2 regions of the Sporosarcina sp. Y1009 genome follow, and region 1 is predicted to be linked to the other one. Evidence: a T-box and tRNA genes for the amino acid it is inferred to sense, from the RefSeq annotation. Region 1 holds a T-box; the other holds one or more tRNA genes.
The links. The T-box of region 1 lies ahead of metG (methionine--tRNA ligase). A T-box ahead of a tRNA ligase gene usually reads a tRNA of that ligase, here a tRNA-Met.
Positions count from the first base shown of each region.

Region 2: it encodes a tRNA-Met, which carries the amino acid that the T-box ahead of metG (methionine--tRNA ligase) is inferred to sense. The anticodon was not compared.

Region 1 is NZ_JBYHFO010000006.1:10,124-17,937, forward strand. Features, by position in the region: gene AC25Y1_RS09055 (hypothetical protein) at 275-1,021, shown strand; T-box leader at 2,566-2,835, shown strand; gene metG (methionine--tRNA ligase) at 2,891-4,519, shown strand; gene AC25Y1_RS09065 (hypothetical protein) at 4,615-5,541, shown strand; gene AC25Y1_RS09070 (DMT family transporter) at 5,906-6,997, opposite strand; gene AC25Y1_RS09075 (hypothetical protein) at 7,179-7,649, shown strand.
Region 2 is NZ_JBYHFO010000022.1:30,591-38,404, forward strand. Features, by position in the region: gene yabQ (spore cortex biosynthesis protein YabQ) at 1-404, shown strand, start outside; gene AC25Y1_RS17785 (FtsB family cell division protein) at 462-881, shown strand; gene AC25Y1_RS17790 (S1 domain-containing RNA-binding protein) at 1,010-1,447, shown strand; tRNA gene AC25Y1_RS17795 (tRNA-Met) at 1,996-2,069, opposite strand; gene AC25Y1_RS17800 (SpoIIE family protein phosphatase) at 2,249-4,648, shown strand; gene tilS (tRNA lysidine(34) synthetase TilS) at 4,648-6,075, shown strand; gene hpt (hypoxanthine phosphoribosyltransferase) at 6,099-6,641, shown strand; gene ftsH (ATP-dependent zinc metalloprotease FtsH) at 6,783-7,814, shown strand, end outside.

The DNA of each region.
Region 1 (7,814 bases):
GTAAACTTGGGTGCATCGAAGAGTTAACTAATTCAAGTTTTCCTTTATTGCCCTTGTTTATAATACAGGGGGAAATAAATTTGGCAAGAGAGCTAAAGAACAGTGTATTAAATGAAAGTGGTTTAATGTGTTGAAACCTTAGTTACATCTAATCATGATTTTTCTTCGTTATCGGACCATTTCTCTGGAATTACCCCTACAAATTCACGCAGTGTTAGTACTATGAATATAAAGAGGAAAAATTGTCATACTAATCAAAAGCAAGGAGGATATGATGAGAAAATTTCTTATTTCAGTAACTCTACTTATATTTGTTGTAACTTTCTTTCAAGAAAATAAATCCCTTAGTAATGAAAATGCTGAAACTTTTAATACATTTTCAAAAAATACCAACGAAAGGAAAATTGTTGTTGGACGTATTCCAGAGGCTCAAATCGAATTACTTGCCACTGAAAAGGAAGGTAACTTAATTGATTTTACTCTTCAAATAGATGGAAGTACTCTATCTTTCCCTAGTTGGAAAAACGTCACTAACAAAGCATATTATCCACAACTGTATTATAGCGATATTAATGATGATAGAAAAAGTGAAATTGTAATAATATTAACAACAGGTTACGGCAGTGATGTGGTAATAAAAGATGTCCATGTTTTCAACAAAGTTAAAAATAATAATAACGAAATCTTCGAAGAGAAACATGTTGTTAGTCCAATTTCTATTATTAAAAAAAATGTAGAAACTAAATTAACAAAATCAACAGCAACTATCCGAATCGGTGACAAGTTAACAGAAGTTAATATTGAAAAATTCGGGATAGATCCAACACACATTTTTCATAATATAACTTTTGGAAGTATTTTGGATTTTAAAATTATTGATAATAAACTCAATGCTATTGTTGGCGCTACAATTGCACCATCGGGAGGTTATTTAGGTGATATAAATATTATCTATACTTACAAAGATAATACTTATCAACCGGGGCAGATTAGGTTCGTTCCAGTTGGAGTATTAAGATAGCAGGGTCGATTATACTTCACTAATGCCTTTCACGCAAAATTTCAGTTTGATTACTTTTTCACGTTAAATAAAAAATGAGGGCTGTCCAATAGGTCCCCATAATAGAAACAGGTGGATAAAATGACACTCACTTGTATTTATATCTTTGGGATCCGGAACTGAAAATAGCTTACGAATGTCTTCTACCTTCTGGAAATTGTGTGATATAACTACAATAATTCATTGTGGACATTTTCCAGGCCTCGATGTTGAAATCATCTGTGACCGATTGCCCTTTATGTGACCGAACACGCTTTTCAGATCACTCTTAATTTTTGTGCAGAGTTCCTTTAATGCGTAACCTGAACAGCCTTCACTTCCGTGAATCTTGTAGCTTTCGGATGCATTTCTTTTGTTTACCTTTTATAAGTGTTCCTCTGTTCGTTCGAACAAATGAATAGACAGTCCACTTCTTAATATGTCCAATTTTTCCGTTCTTTATATCATTTTTATATTTTCATATCTTTCCCTTTATCTATGCCCTTAAGGGTTCAAGAAATCAAAACGCGGCTTCTTTTCCTCACCGTTTGCAATGCACAGGGATAGTTCTATTCACTACCATATTCCGCGTTACAATTACCGTTTGGTGCATCAGCAAAAAAGACTGTGCTAGCTTCTCCAATTGAGGAATAAAGAAACGAGTATCTGTTGAACGTTGATGCATCGTGTAAAAAGATAAATTGATTTTCTGTGGCCATTTGTACATAATATCCTGGTTTTAGTTATCCATTTTCATATAGTCATCTTTCATTCGCATGAAGGTATTGGTTATGATCTTTTTTCAAAAAGCTTTTGCAGTTACCTCACACTTCATGGTGCTTTTGTATTGTTCTATGCATGACTGATAATCCCGGTGAATTCGTTTCATTGGTTTTTTCAAGACGCTATGACGTGTTATTCCTTTATGTCACAATTTCTTCTTTAATGAATCAACTTGCTTTTCAAGTTCTTCCGCCAATACTTCTTATTGTTTAGGCTACACTCCATCTGTTGACATGAGCGATTTCACTTTATATTATGAATGGCTTCCATAATCTTTCCTTCAATTTTTTCTTTGAAGCGCATTGTTGATTTTTTCCATACAAAAGAATACTCTTAGTCCTCAGTTTCGATTTTTGTCCCATCCAAGAAGTAGTAGCTCTCCATTGAAATATACCTTTCCCCAATCATTACTCTTATGCAGTTACCCCGAAATTCGTTTGTTTTACGAATTCAGGTAGCTGCATCGCAACATGACAGTGGGTGCAATTGATGCTTAGTAACTTGATGTAGTTCCCCTTGAATTCAAAAAAAATTATAATCGTTTGTAAGGTAAAGTAAGTAAATAATTCTTTGGAATGAATCCTATATAACCCTTTAAAATCATTCAATTCGCTCCCCCTCTCAATAGTAAGTATGTTTAATTTCCTTTTCGTTACAAGATTCTAGAAAGAATAATAAACAACGGGATTTCAGACTATTGATTTAAATATACACTTAGACTATAATCAACCTAATTACATCTTACATCAGCAATGAGAGGGAAAAGTAAAAAGCGGCAGTCGCATAGAGAGCTTCTGATGGTGGAAATGAAGCGGACCAGTCCTTTTGAACATGATCCTTGAGCTTCGTACTGAACGTCTTCGGATTAGTAGGCTGCGACGAGAGTTGGCGCTTGTTATCTACGTCAAAGTATAATTCAGCTAAGCTTTTTTAGCTATGTACTTTAGAGATAATCAGCTTCAACTGGTTATGAAGTAAGGTGGTACCACGGGTATATCAACCCCGTCCTTATCGATTTTTATCGATAGGGGCGGGGTTTTTTCATTTCAAAAATTAGGAGGATGGAAAATGGCAGTATTTATTGGAGGGGCTTGGCCGTATGCAAATGGTTCGTTGCATCTAGGTCATATCGCAGCGTTGTTACCGGGTGATATTTTAGCGAGATACTTTAGATTGAAAGGTGAAAAAGTACTCTACGTTTCAGGAAGTGATTGCAATGGTACGCCCATTTCAATTCGAGCGAATGCGGAAGGCGTTACCGTTAAAGAGGTTGCAGATCGCTACCACGCTGAATTTGTGGATTGTTTTACGCGACTTGGATTTACGTATGATTTATACACAAGAACAGATGGAGACTTCCACCACCAAGTCGTTCAAGAGGTATTTTTAGAGCTTTTGGACAATGGTTTCATTTTCAAAAAAGAGGTAGAACAAACCTATTGTGAATATGATCAACGATTTTTACCCGATCGGTTTGTGGAAGGAATTTGCCCGCATTGCGGAAGTCGTGCACGCGGTGATCAATGCGATTATTGTTCTTCTTTGCTAGATCCACTCGACTTGAAAGAAAGTACCTGTAAACTTTGTAGCAATAAACCAACTGTGAAGAAAACGGAACATTTTTATTTCAAATTGAGTGATTTCCAAAAACAACTTGAATCCTATGTTGCAGATGCTAAAAAAGAAGATAGATGGCGTGAAAATGCGATTCATCAATCGGAGCGTTACCTTCACGAAGGACTTCATGACCGCGCTGCCTCCAGAGACCTTCCAAACGGGGTAAGTATCCCGATTGAAGGTTATGAAGATAAAAAAGTATATGTTTGGATAGAGGCTGTCACAGGTTACTATTCGGCGAGCCTGGAATGGGCGAAGATACACGAAACCGACGATGCGGAATTTTGGGATGAAGAAACGATTTCCTATTATGTCCACGGGAAAGACAATATTCCTTTCCATACAATCATCTGGCCAGCAATTCTGGCGGGGATTGGAAAAGAAGATGCCTTACCTACCCATATCATTTCAAATGAGTATCTAACATTGGAAAAACAAAAACTATCGACGAGTCAAAACTGGGCCGTCTGGGCGCCGTATATGCTCGATCACTTCCAACCCGATTCTTTACGCTATTTTCTAACTGCAAACGCTCCTGAAAATCGAGATGCTGATTTTTCTTGGCGGGAATTTATCTACAGTCATAATTCCGAGCTGTTGGGTGCGTATGGAAACTTTGTCAATCGGACATTGAAGTTCATAGAGAAATCATATAATAGTGTCGTTCCGTCAGCAGAGATTGAATCGACTATTAAGAGAACTGTTTCAGACCTTTATATAATAGTAGGAAAGTTAATTGAAGAAGGTCATTTCAAAAAAGCGATTGAAACGATATTCCAATTTGTCCGCCAATCAAATAAGTATTTTGACGAGGAACGACCTTGGATTCAGATTAAAGAAGAGCCGGAAGCGTGTAATCAAACAATGGCAACCTGCGTATATATCATTGCGAACTTGGCACAGCTCCTCTCCCCTTTCCTACCGTTTTCAAGCAAAGAAGTTAGAGAGATGTTAGGGATGGATGAATTCGTGTGGCAAGAAAAAGAACTTTCAAATCAAAACTTATACAACGTCAGACCTTTGTTTGAACGAATTGACGTTACAAGAATTGATGATGAATTAGCGCTGCTCCTTGGATAATCTGAAGATAATAAAACCAAATAAGTATAGTCGATAGGCCCTTCATTTGCTACACTGAATTTAAAGACTATTCTTACGTTCAGGGGGGAAGCAGTTTGAGAGGTCGGATATTTTGGCTTGCGTTGTTTTTGATCGGTTTGAGTTGGATTTTGAATTCTTTTTATGCCCATTCCAAACAACTCGAAGCGCCTATTTTTCTAGATCATTACATCGAACAACAGGTGTATGAAGAAGATAGTAGTTACATCACGCTTTTCTATTTAACGAATATAAATGATGATTCCCGTCTCTCTCATGTAAATTTAGGTGGCGTCACTGGTTATGTATCTCAGGATGACTTTTTCGATGACTTCGGTTTTTATGAGAATGAATTTGATCCTGATATCCAGACTTTTACTCATTATGCGCTACGAAGTCTTCGAATCGAATTAAACTCATTCGAATTTGAAGATGTATTAAAAGAAGACAATGAATTAATCGTTCATGAAATGGAATTGTTCTTTTCCGATGGGCGGGATATTACTGTACCAATTGGTGAAGTTGCCCTTCAACGCCCCTATCGAAATGATACAGGACTATCACAGCCATGGGGATCTTCTAGTAACGATAACTCTAGTATCTTCTCATTTTCAGCTGACGAATCCCTGACAATTGACAGTATTACATTCAATATTGATGAGGCTATAAAAGATCAGATTTTCGTCAAAATAGATCTCTTGAATACGATTACACTATATAATCACATTGAATACGACCTTGCAGTTAATAATTGGAGTGAGGTACCTGGCATTGAAATTAGTGATTTAAAGTTTCCATACGAGTTAGAGAAAGACGAAAATTTTACGATTAATACACAGATTTCACCTAACTTTGTCGGATACCTAGAATCTTCTTTCGTAATTTCAGGGTCAACTGAAAGCGGAAAACCCTTTATATCCCATAGCATTTTTCATAGCCAACAGCCTTATTTAGAACAAAAAGATGTTGACAGGATTATTCAGGAAAGAGGTGTTTCAAAATGAAGAGTGCTTTAAATTTAGTTTTTTGGGGGTACCTCCTTGTACTTCTTCGTTTTGAAATTGGGATTGACATCCTCCCCGATCCTGTAGGTTATTTTTTAATCGCATTAGGCTGTTTTGCTCTTCGAGAACATTATCCAATCGCTCAAAAAGCCGGCATGTTGGCTGTCGGAATGATTTTTGTGTCCATTCCGACTGTTTTTGTTAATCTGATCGAGGTAAGTTCTTTCGGATGGGGCGCCTATGCTATCGTACTACTCTTTTTAAAACTAATTCACGCTTACTTTCTTTTCTCGATCTTGAAAACCATTACGAAAGATTATAATCATATGGCATTGATCGACCGTACAAACACTGTCTACACGCTTTATATCACGTTAAATTTACTTTCATTGGCTTTCACATCTTTTTCAATGAATTTGTCCGGAGATTTTTGGGTCGTATTTGGCGGCCTGCTATTATTTGCGACATTTATAATGGAAATTGTATTCCTTGTTCTAATACGGGCAATTCGGAAAGCCGAGCCCTTGCAGGTTAATTCAATTATAGAAGTATAATTAACAAAGTCATGGCATTCATTCGCGACATGGCTTTTCTTTGTTTTTCTTCCGCTCATTGTTAGCACAAGTATTCCGCCGAGCAGCAGGACGATTCCCATCCACGAGGTCATATCTAATCGCTCTTTAACAATGGCAACACTGAGTAAAGCTGCGGTTAGCGGTTCTGCAAGTGACAGCGTAACCGCAGATGAGGAAGGAATTCGTTTTAGCCCCGTTGAAAATAAGATGTAGGCAACGCTTGTCGTTGCGATTCCCAAGTAGATGACCACTGCTATCCCGCTTCCAGTTAGTAGGCCCTCAGTTTCAAATCGCAAAAGAAATGGCAATAACATTAAAGCACTAATCGAAAAGATGACCGCAACAGCAGGAATGGTTTCCGTTTTTTCAAGAACTTCTTTATTAACAAGTGCATAAATCGCAAATAATAATCCCGCGCAGAGCGACATTGTTACGCCGATTGGATTGACAACGATTCCATCTCTATTTAACAAGAGCAATGCACATCCAACAATCGCGAGTAGCGTCGCAATCATCCATACGCTGTTGGGGCGACGTTTCAATAATAACCATTCAATAAATCCAGAAAAAACTGGCGCGCTTCCGATTGTTACGACTGTTCCAATGGCAATCCCGGTAAGTCTCACGGATGAGAAAAATAAATATTGGAAAACGGCCATCGAAATCGCAGCGTAAATCGTGGCACGCCATGGCCAGTTTCGAAAATCAATTTTGCGCATGATCAGTAAAATAACTAATAATGAAAAACCACCCACTGCAAGTCTTGACGCTCCTACTGCCAATGGATGAATTGTTTGCGGCATGAATGTTTGAGCTGTTCCAGTTGTTCCCCAAAGCACAGCTCCTAACAAAACTAGAAAATATGAAAGTCGTTGTGACATGGCTTCCCCTCCAATCGTTCCACTAGTAGAATACCATTATATGTGAACCTTAATCTATCAAATATCTGAAATATCCCAATTATCATCAGTTATTTGCAGACTCTTCCAATAGTTTATAGTATCATTGGTAGTCAATGGAAGATTTTCTTGATAAATTCTAGTGTAGAAATGAGGGGCAGTTTTGAGACTGTGGAATAAAGAAAACACAAAACACGGTATTTTGTTTCCTATTTACTTTATTTTGATGATGTTGTTTTATCTAGGATATCTTTTTCTAGAAAACTATAGAATGAATCAGTCTGTTCATTGGTTGTCAAAAAGTAATTTAACACAAGCGGATGTTGAAAGCATCAATCAACTTGTGACGTGGACTTCAAACTTTGAATCTGCATTCATAGCTCTATTTATAATAGCGATGTGTATAAGTATCTTCGGTTACAGAAAAAATAGAGAGAATATCAAACGATTTCTTATTTTAAATACTGCTTTGTTCATCGTAATTACTATAATAAGTTTTGTTTTACTTCAAGTTACACAATTACCCATCGGCAATCTAATACAGCCCATCGTAATTCCTACATACCTTCTTGGTGGGTTATTAGTTTATATATTGTGGGCATCGAAAAAACATAGACTAGTTGAAAAGAATTAGTTTTGGACAGAGGTACGACAATACAAAGCCGTGCCTCTCCAGGAAATCTACCAACAAGATGTAAGTCCTCGTCACCCATGACCTGGAACTCGCAAAGTAACTGTTGGATAAGTCGTTGACAGTTGTACGATCAATTACTATTTATACGCCCGATAAGTATGGTTA
Region 2 (7,814 bases), on a different contig from region 1:
GATTCATTGATATGATTGGCATTGGCACAGCGCACGCTGGCAAAAAATCTTTGATTCGACGGCGTGCAGCTGTACTTGAAGTTATTGGCTGGATCATAGTTGGCTTTTGGTCATTCTATATTTTATATATTGTCCGTGCTGGAGAATGGCGTATTTACGATCCATTTGCCCAGCTAAGCGGAATTTTTCTGTACACAAGTTTTATTCATAAGCCTTTTCGCTTTTTTGGAAGAATAGGATTGATTATTTTTTTAAAGCCTTTGTGGTTTGTAATTTATGGTGTTTGTAGATTACTTGTCTGGAAAATTTCCTTAATCGGAAAACTCATTTACTTTCTAATAAGTCCCGTTATTTTAATATTCCATAGATTTCAAAGAAAACTCTTTCAAAGTCGAGAGAAATGATATATAATTTATGGACGTATCTAAAATTGGTTCTTATTTGAAAAGGATGTGCTGGACATGGTGAAAAAACAAAATACAAGATCTTCTGCGACAATTGCTTCCATCAATAAAGAATATGTCCAATCCCTTCAACAAAAAATTGATCGGAAGAAAGCACGGAAAGTTCGTTTGTATCGTAGATTAACAGTCTTCGCGGTCGCTGCAGTCATTATTCTTGGGTTCTTTACACATTCGTTCTTTGAACAAAAAAAGATTTTAGCATTAAAAGAACAAGAAAAAACTGAGCTGCTCTCTGAATTAAAAGAGGTAGAAAATGAACAAGAAATGTTAGTTAATCAGCTTGCAAAATTAGATGACGATGAGTATATCGCTAAGCTTGCGAGACAAGAGTATTTCTTATCCGATAAAAATGAAATTATATTTTCAATGCCAAATAAAAAAGTTGAAGATAAAAAGAAATCTGAGGAAAAAGAGTAGTCTTATTGACACTCTTTTTTTTATTCGTTATAGTAGAAGGTAGTATATCGATTATTTTCATGACTTATGAATATGGTTGGAAGGCTTTTACAAAGCCCGCTTAAATCTTAAGGAGGAGCATTTTTTTTATGTCAATTGAAGTAGATAGCAAGTTACAGGGTAAGGTTACAGGGATTACAAATTTTGGGGCGTTCGTAGAGCTACCGAACGGTTCAACAGGCCTTGTTCACATTAGTGAAGTCGCGGACAGCTATGTTAAGGACATTAATGAACATTTTAAAGTCGGCGATATGGTTGAAGTGAAAGTGATGAATGTTGGAGCAGATGGTAAAATTGGATTGTCGATTAGACGTGCAAAACCAGAATCTGAACGTCCACAACGTCCGCAACGCCCACGCCAAGGAGGAGGAGGACGTCCAGGTGGAGGCCGTCCAAGCGCCGCTGTTCGTCCGGAAAACTTCGAACAGAAAATGGCACGTTTCATGAAAGATAGCGAAGAGCGTCTTTCAACATTGAAACGGGCAACAGAATCTAAACGCGGCGGTCGAGGTGCAAGAAGAGGGTAACTTGCTAGCTGTTTTACAATAAGAAAAATGATTCATATATGTAAGTGGCATGTTAGATTCTATCTGATAGGCCACTTTTTGTTTCTCAGTGTCAAAACTATGTTTTGACAAGGATTTCAAGGTGGAAACTATGAACGCAAGAGCGCGTTCAAGTTTCTTTACTGTTAAATAAAAAACGCGACTTCCATTGGTTATGGAGGTTGCGTTTTTGGTTTTTTGGGAATAGATCTATGGCTCTAAAATTCCGGGTTTTTTCCGGCAGGGCTATTTTCGATAAGTGCCTCGAAAATATGCCTCAGTGTCAAAACTATGTTTTGACTAGGGATTTAAGGTGGAAACTATGAACGCAAGTGCGCGTTCAAGTTTCTTTCTCGAAAATATGCCTCAGTGTCAAAACTATGTTTTGACTAGGGATTTAAGGTGGAAACTATGAACGCGAAGTGCGCGTTCAAGTTTCTTACTCAAAAATATGCCTCAAGATCAAAACCTCGTTTTGATAAGTACTTTAAGGAAGAAAAAGTCGGCTAAGTTCGCCGATTGTTCTTTTATGGCGGCGGAGGGAGTCGAACCCCCGACCTTACGGGTATGAACCGGACGCTCTAGCCAGCTGAGCTACGCCGCCTTATTTTTCACAACAGATTGTATCTTACATTGCTCGGTGAAAAATGTCAAGGTGCGTAGAAAAAGAAAAACAGTTCGGAAAGAGTCGAAAAGTTTAGTTGATTTACTACCATGAACAGACAAATTCTTTTCCACTCCCTATGTATACTCAGACATACGTCAGCATAAGGGGGATGGAAAATGAAGTTAACAAGTAATTTGGAAAGACCAGTTTCTCAAGTGATACGGGAAAATATCGAGGAAGTTAGAAAAAAGAAAACGCAAATCATGATGGGGACTTTGTTTTTACTTGGTTCATTTTTCTTAGCACAAGCGGTGTTGTTTGATGCCGCAGTTCCTTTTTTCTTACCAATTTGGGCATTAGCGGCTGCTCGTTTTAGAAAATACTTAATTTGGGTCTTTATAGGCGGTATGGCAGGCAGTGCATTTTTAGGTATTGGACAAGCAGTTATACATTTGCTTCAACTAATTTTATTCACAAGTATTATTCGTTATCAAATTTCACAAAAATCCATACAACTTACTGTGGCTTTATGTATTTTTATTGTTCAGTTTGGTTGGCAGTTTATGATGTATGCGGGGCAACTACCATTGGAGATTCAACTGGTTATTGGATATGAAGTCGTCTTGGCATTATTTATGACATTCTTTTTGTTTGTTGCCTTTCCGCCAGAGAATCGTATTTTTTTCGGGGAATGGTCATCTGAGCGACTAGGTGCGGCTTGTGTAATTGGTGCGATGGTGCTCACAGGCATGAAAGGTGTAGTGATCGGTTCTATTTCGATTGCAGGTGTTCTCATACACCTAACGATACTTCTAGCGGCTTCTACGGGCGGGTTGTTATTTTCCACAACGGCCGCAATGATTATTGCGGCCGTTATGGGGATTGCAGAATTATCATTTACAGGAATGATTGCAGTCTATGGAATAACCGGTTTTTTTGCAGGTGCACTGAAGCGATATGGTAAATTAGGGATTGCTTTTGGAGGGGTTATTGTTTCTCTGTTTTTCTTTATGTATGACTTAACTTTGCCGATCGACAGTACTCATTTTTATACGATTGGTGTTGCGACACTCATTTTTTTGTTAATCCCATCAAAAAAAACTCAACCTTTAAATAAAATATTTTTTCCTGAAGTCATAGACAACTCGAAGAAAAGACAGGAGTGGGTTTCTGAACGGCTCGATGAACAACTTAATGATTTTCAGCAGTTTACAGAGTTTATGTCTTCATTAGTCGAGGAGCAGGGTTTGGATAATGGAAATTCAAAAAGAGTCGGGATAAAAACGCCTGTTGTCTGTAACGCTTGTTTTCGCTATTCGAAATGCTGGGATAGCGAAGATGGTGATATGGCAGAGCTAATTAGCGAATGGGAAACGTCTTATTCATTGACAAAAAAAGCTGCGCGACATCGTGTTGAAGAGAGGATTAAGTATAAATGCATTCGTTTTACTGGGCTTACGGCAGAGTTAGAAGAAACTTCTGCAAATCGTCTTTTAAGCGGACAATTGCAACACGGTCGTAAAATGTTGGCACTCCAATTAAGAGATTTGGGTAATCACTTAGATGAATTAATGAAAGAAATTAAAGGCGATTTGTCCGTTCATATAACTGCAGAAGAAGAGCTTGGTAAAGAATTGGACAAATTAGGAATTGAACACTTTCAAATTGATGTTTTATCGGAAGAACGCGGCGCGCGTAAAATTGTTTGTAGTTTACCGGAGCGCAAATCTGATTTTGAAACGGATACGATGGTAGCGGAACGTTTGATATTGCCGATATTGGAAGAGTTATACGCCGAACCTTTTCAAGTTTCCAAATCTGTCTTAAAACATGAGCCCTTTACGCATATTCGCGTCACGCTTTCATCAGCGGTTCGTTATCTATTCGATTATGGAATTGTTGCAACGTCCGGTGAAAAAACATTCCGCGCAGGTGATGCTTACGAGGTTTTCCAGATTCATGAAGGTCTAACAGCAGTTCTCCTATCAGATGGTATGGGGCAGGATATCAAAGCGTACCAAGAAAGTAGAAAAGTAATTCGGTTGATGAGAGAATGCTTAAATCGTAAAATGGATCCTGAAACGGCCATGCACACCTTGCATTATATGATGTCCTTAAATGGACTGGATGATATGTACGCAACGATTGACTTGGCGCTGATCGATTTACAAGAAGGTAAGTTGTGGGCTTGGAAGGCAGGTTCCATGAGCACTTATATTAAACGTGGTGATGATTATTTTAGAATTGATAGTATGTCTGTGCCCGTTGGATTTCTACCATCATTCTCAGTGAAAGCAAACCAAGTGAAATTAAAAGCTGGTGATCTATTAGTGATGATGACAGACGGGATTTTTCAAGGAGATGTAGCGCTCGAGTTACAAGAAAAGGTGCTATACGGTATACTTGGAAAATACGGTCATTTACATTGTGAAGAAGTCGCACATCGAATTGTGAATGAAATGGAAAGACGATTTCGCGCAGTCGATGATGATCGAACGGTTCTCGTGATTAAAATTGATCATGTCCTTCCAGAGTGGGCAAGTTTTACACCCTATTCACAAGTGGCCGCTCGATAATGTTGAAAGTAGGTGAAGATGTGGAAGCATTTAACAAGTTGATATTGAATTTTATCAAAAAAGAATCGCTGATTAAACCACGAGACCGTGTTCTCGTAGCGTGTTCAGGTGGTGTTGATTCAATGGCACTGCTCCACTTCTTTGCCAATCACCGAAAGGAACTCGAAGTTGAAGTTGCCGCCATTCATGTAGACCATATGTTGCGCGGAGAAGAATCTGCTTTAGAAGGTGACGTCGTAAAGAACATATGCAAGCAACTGGACGTCTCTTTTTTTAGTGGTCAAGTACCAGTGCTAGAAATTCTTGAAAAAGAAGGTGGTAATGTACAGGCGGTATGTCGAGAAGGAAGGTATAATCTATTTGATAAAATAATGCGCGAAGAAGATTATACAATCCTGGCAACAGCGCATCATGCTGAAGATCAACTTGAAACTGTCGTGATGCAAGTGATAAAAGGGCTAATACCTTCAGGGATTCCGACTAAAAGAACGCTGAACAACGGCTTACTCATTCGACCCTTCCTCCCAACGAGAAAAGAGACGCTTTATAAGTATATAAAGGAAAATGATTTGCTGTTTTGCGAAGATCCGTCTAATCAAAGCGATGCCTATATGCGAAACCGTATCCGGCAGCAAGTTATCCCGCACTTGATTTGTGAAAATCCGAAAGCTCCGGAAAGAGTTGCGGCCATGGTGGAGGAATTACAAGAAGATGAAGCATTCCTATGGGCTACCGCGAAAGAACAATTAGACAAGATGATTGATTTTACAACTGAAGGACTTCCGACAATTAGCAAACAATCCTTATTAAGCATGCCAACTGCTTTACAAAGGCGAATGATTAAATTACTATTAGGGTATCTTTATGATAATAATAAAGTCCTCGTTCGTTATAAATATACACTCATCGAACAGTTGTTATCTCATCTCAAATCCGAGGATGGAAACGTCTCGATTGATCTCCCATCAGGTTACCGCTTTTTAAGAGAATACGATAAGTTGACATTCGAAACAAAAAAGTCAATTTCAAATCCTTCAGCTATGGTAAAAGTCCTACCATTGGGCAAAAAAATAAAATGGCGCAATCAGTGTTGGATTTACTGGGCAGAAATAGATCAGGTGCAACCAAATCTATTAGTTCAAGCAAAGGAAATTATGTACTTTAGTCTGTCGGATGTTTCACTACCACTTTCGGTTAGGAATAGAAAAGCAGGTGACCGGATTTTGTTAACGGGAATGAAGAATCCGAAACGATTGTCAAGATTGTTTATCGATGAAAAAGTAAAATTATCATTACGTGACGAATTGCCGATTGTCGTCACGAACAATGAAGAAGTGTGTGCAGTACTTGGTGTGCGTTATGGCGCTATGTTTTCTAAAAAAAGATTGGAAACAAGCCAGTACATATTTTTATCAGGAGAATATTAAATCACTATTAAGGAGGAGTTTCGATGCTCGCCAAGGACATTGAAGAAGTACTGATTACCGAAGAAGAAATCCAACAAAAGATTGATGAGTTAGGTGCCGCACTGACTGAAGAATATCAAGATAAGTTTCCGCTTGCAATTGGTGTACTTAAAGGTGCTTTACCATTTATGAGTGATTTAATTAAGCATATTGATGCCTATATTGAACTTGATTTTATGGACGTTTCCAGTTATGGAAATGCAACTGTATCGTCTGGTGAAGTGAAAATCGTCAAAGACTTAAATACAAGCGTCGAAGGACGGGACGTATTGATCATTGAAGATATTATAGATAGCGGGAAAACATTAAGCTATCTCGTAGATCTGATGAAGTATCGTAAAGCAAATTCCATAAAGATCGTAACACTACTAGACAAACCAACTGGCCGAAAAGTAGATTTAGAAGCTGATTACATCGGTTTTAATGTGCCAGATGCATTCGTAGTAGGATACGGTTTAGACTATATGGAGAAATATCGCAATCTACCTTATATCGGAGTATTGAAAAAAGAAATTTACTCTTTTTGAAGCTTTCCGAACCACCCCGAAAAGGGGTAAGGGAAAGCTTTTTTTACGTAACAATTATAATGCGTTTTCTTTGTAGAATGAAGATTACTTATGGTAAGATTTACAATAGTTTTCTGTTTAACGAAATGAGGAGGCCTAGGGATGAATCGAATACTTCGATACTTTCTACTATACGGACTAATTTTCTTGGCTTTAATGGGAATATTTGGTTCGCTGAATAAAACAAACCCGAAAATCAAGCCGATTTCATACAATGAATTTCGGTCAGCACTTGAAGAAGGAAATGTAATAAGCGCCACAATTCAACCCGATCAGCTCGTTTATGAAGTGAAAGGCGAGATGAAAGGCTATGAAGAAGGCGAAACATTTGTAACGAATATTCCGCAGTCGCATGATGCATTGCTCAATGATATTGATGAAGTTGCATCGTCGGCGTCGGTTAAGATTGAATATTTAAAAGCACCAGAAACGAGCGCGCTCGTATCATTTTTCACGGGACTCGTTCCATTTATCATTATTATTATTCTGTTCTTCTTCCTGTTGAATCAGTCACAGGGTGGCGGCGGCGGTAAAGTAATGAATTTCGGTAAGAGTAAGGCGAAGCTCCATACAGATGATAAAGAGAAAGTCAGTTTTGATGATGTAGCCGGAGCCGATGAGGAAAAAGCAGAGCTTGTAGAAGTTGTTGACTTCCTCAAAGACGCACGTAAGTTTATCGAAGTTGGCGCACGTATTCCACAAGGGATTCTCCTTGTAGGACCTCCAGGTACAGGTAAAACATTGCTTGCACGTGCGGTTGCAGGTGAAGCAGGAGTACCATTCTTCTCAATTTCAGGTTCTGACTTTGTTGAGATGTTTGTAGGGGTCGGTGCATCACGAGTTCGTGATCTATTTGAAAATGCGAAAAAGAACGCACCATGTATTATCTTCATTGATGAAATTGATGCAGTTGGACGTCAGCGCGGGGCAGGACTTGGCGGCGGACATGATGAACGTGAACAAACGCTTAACCAATTACTAGTTGAAATGGATGGTTTCGGTGAAAATGAAGGAATCATTATCATTGCAGCTACAAACCGCCCAGATATCTTAGACCCAGCACTTCTACGTCCTGGACGTTTTGACCGTCAAATTACAGTAGGTCGTCCAGATGTAAAAGGAAGAGAAGCGGTT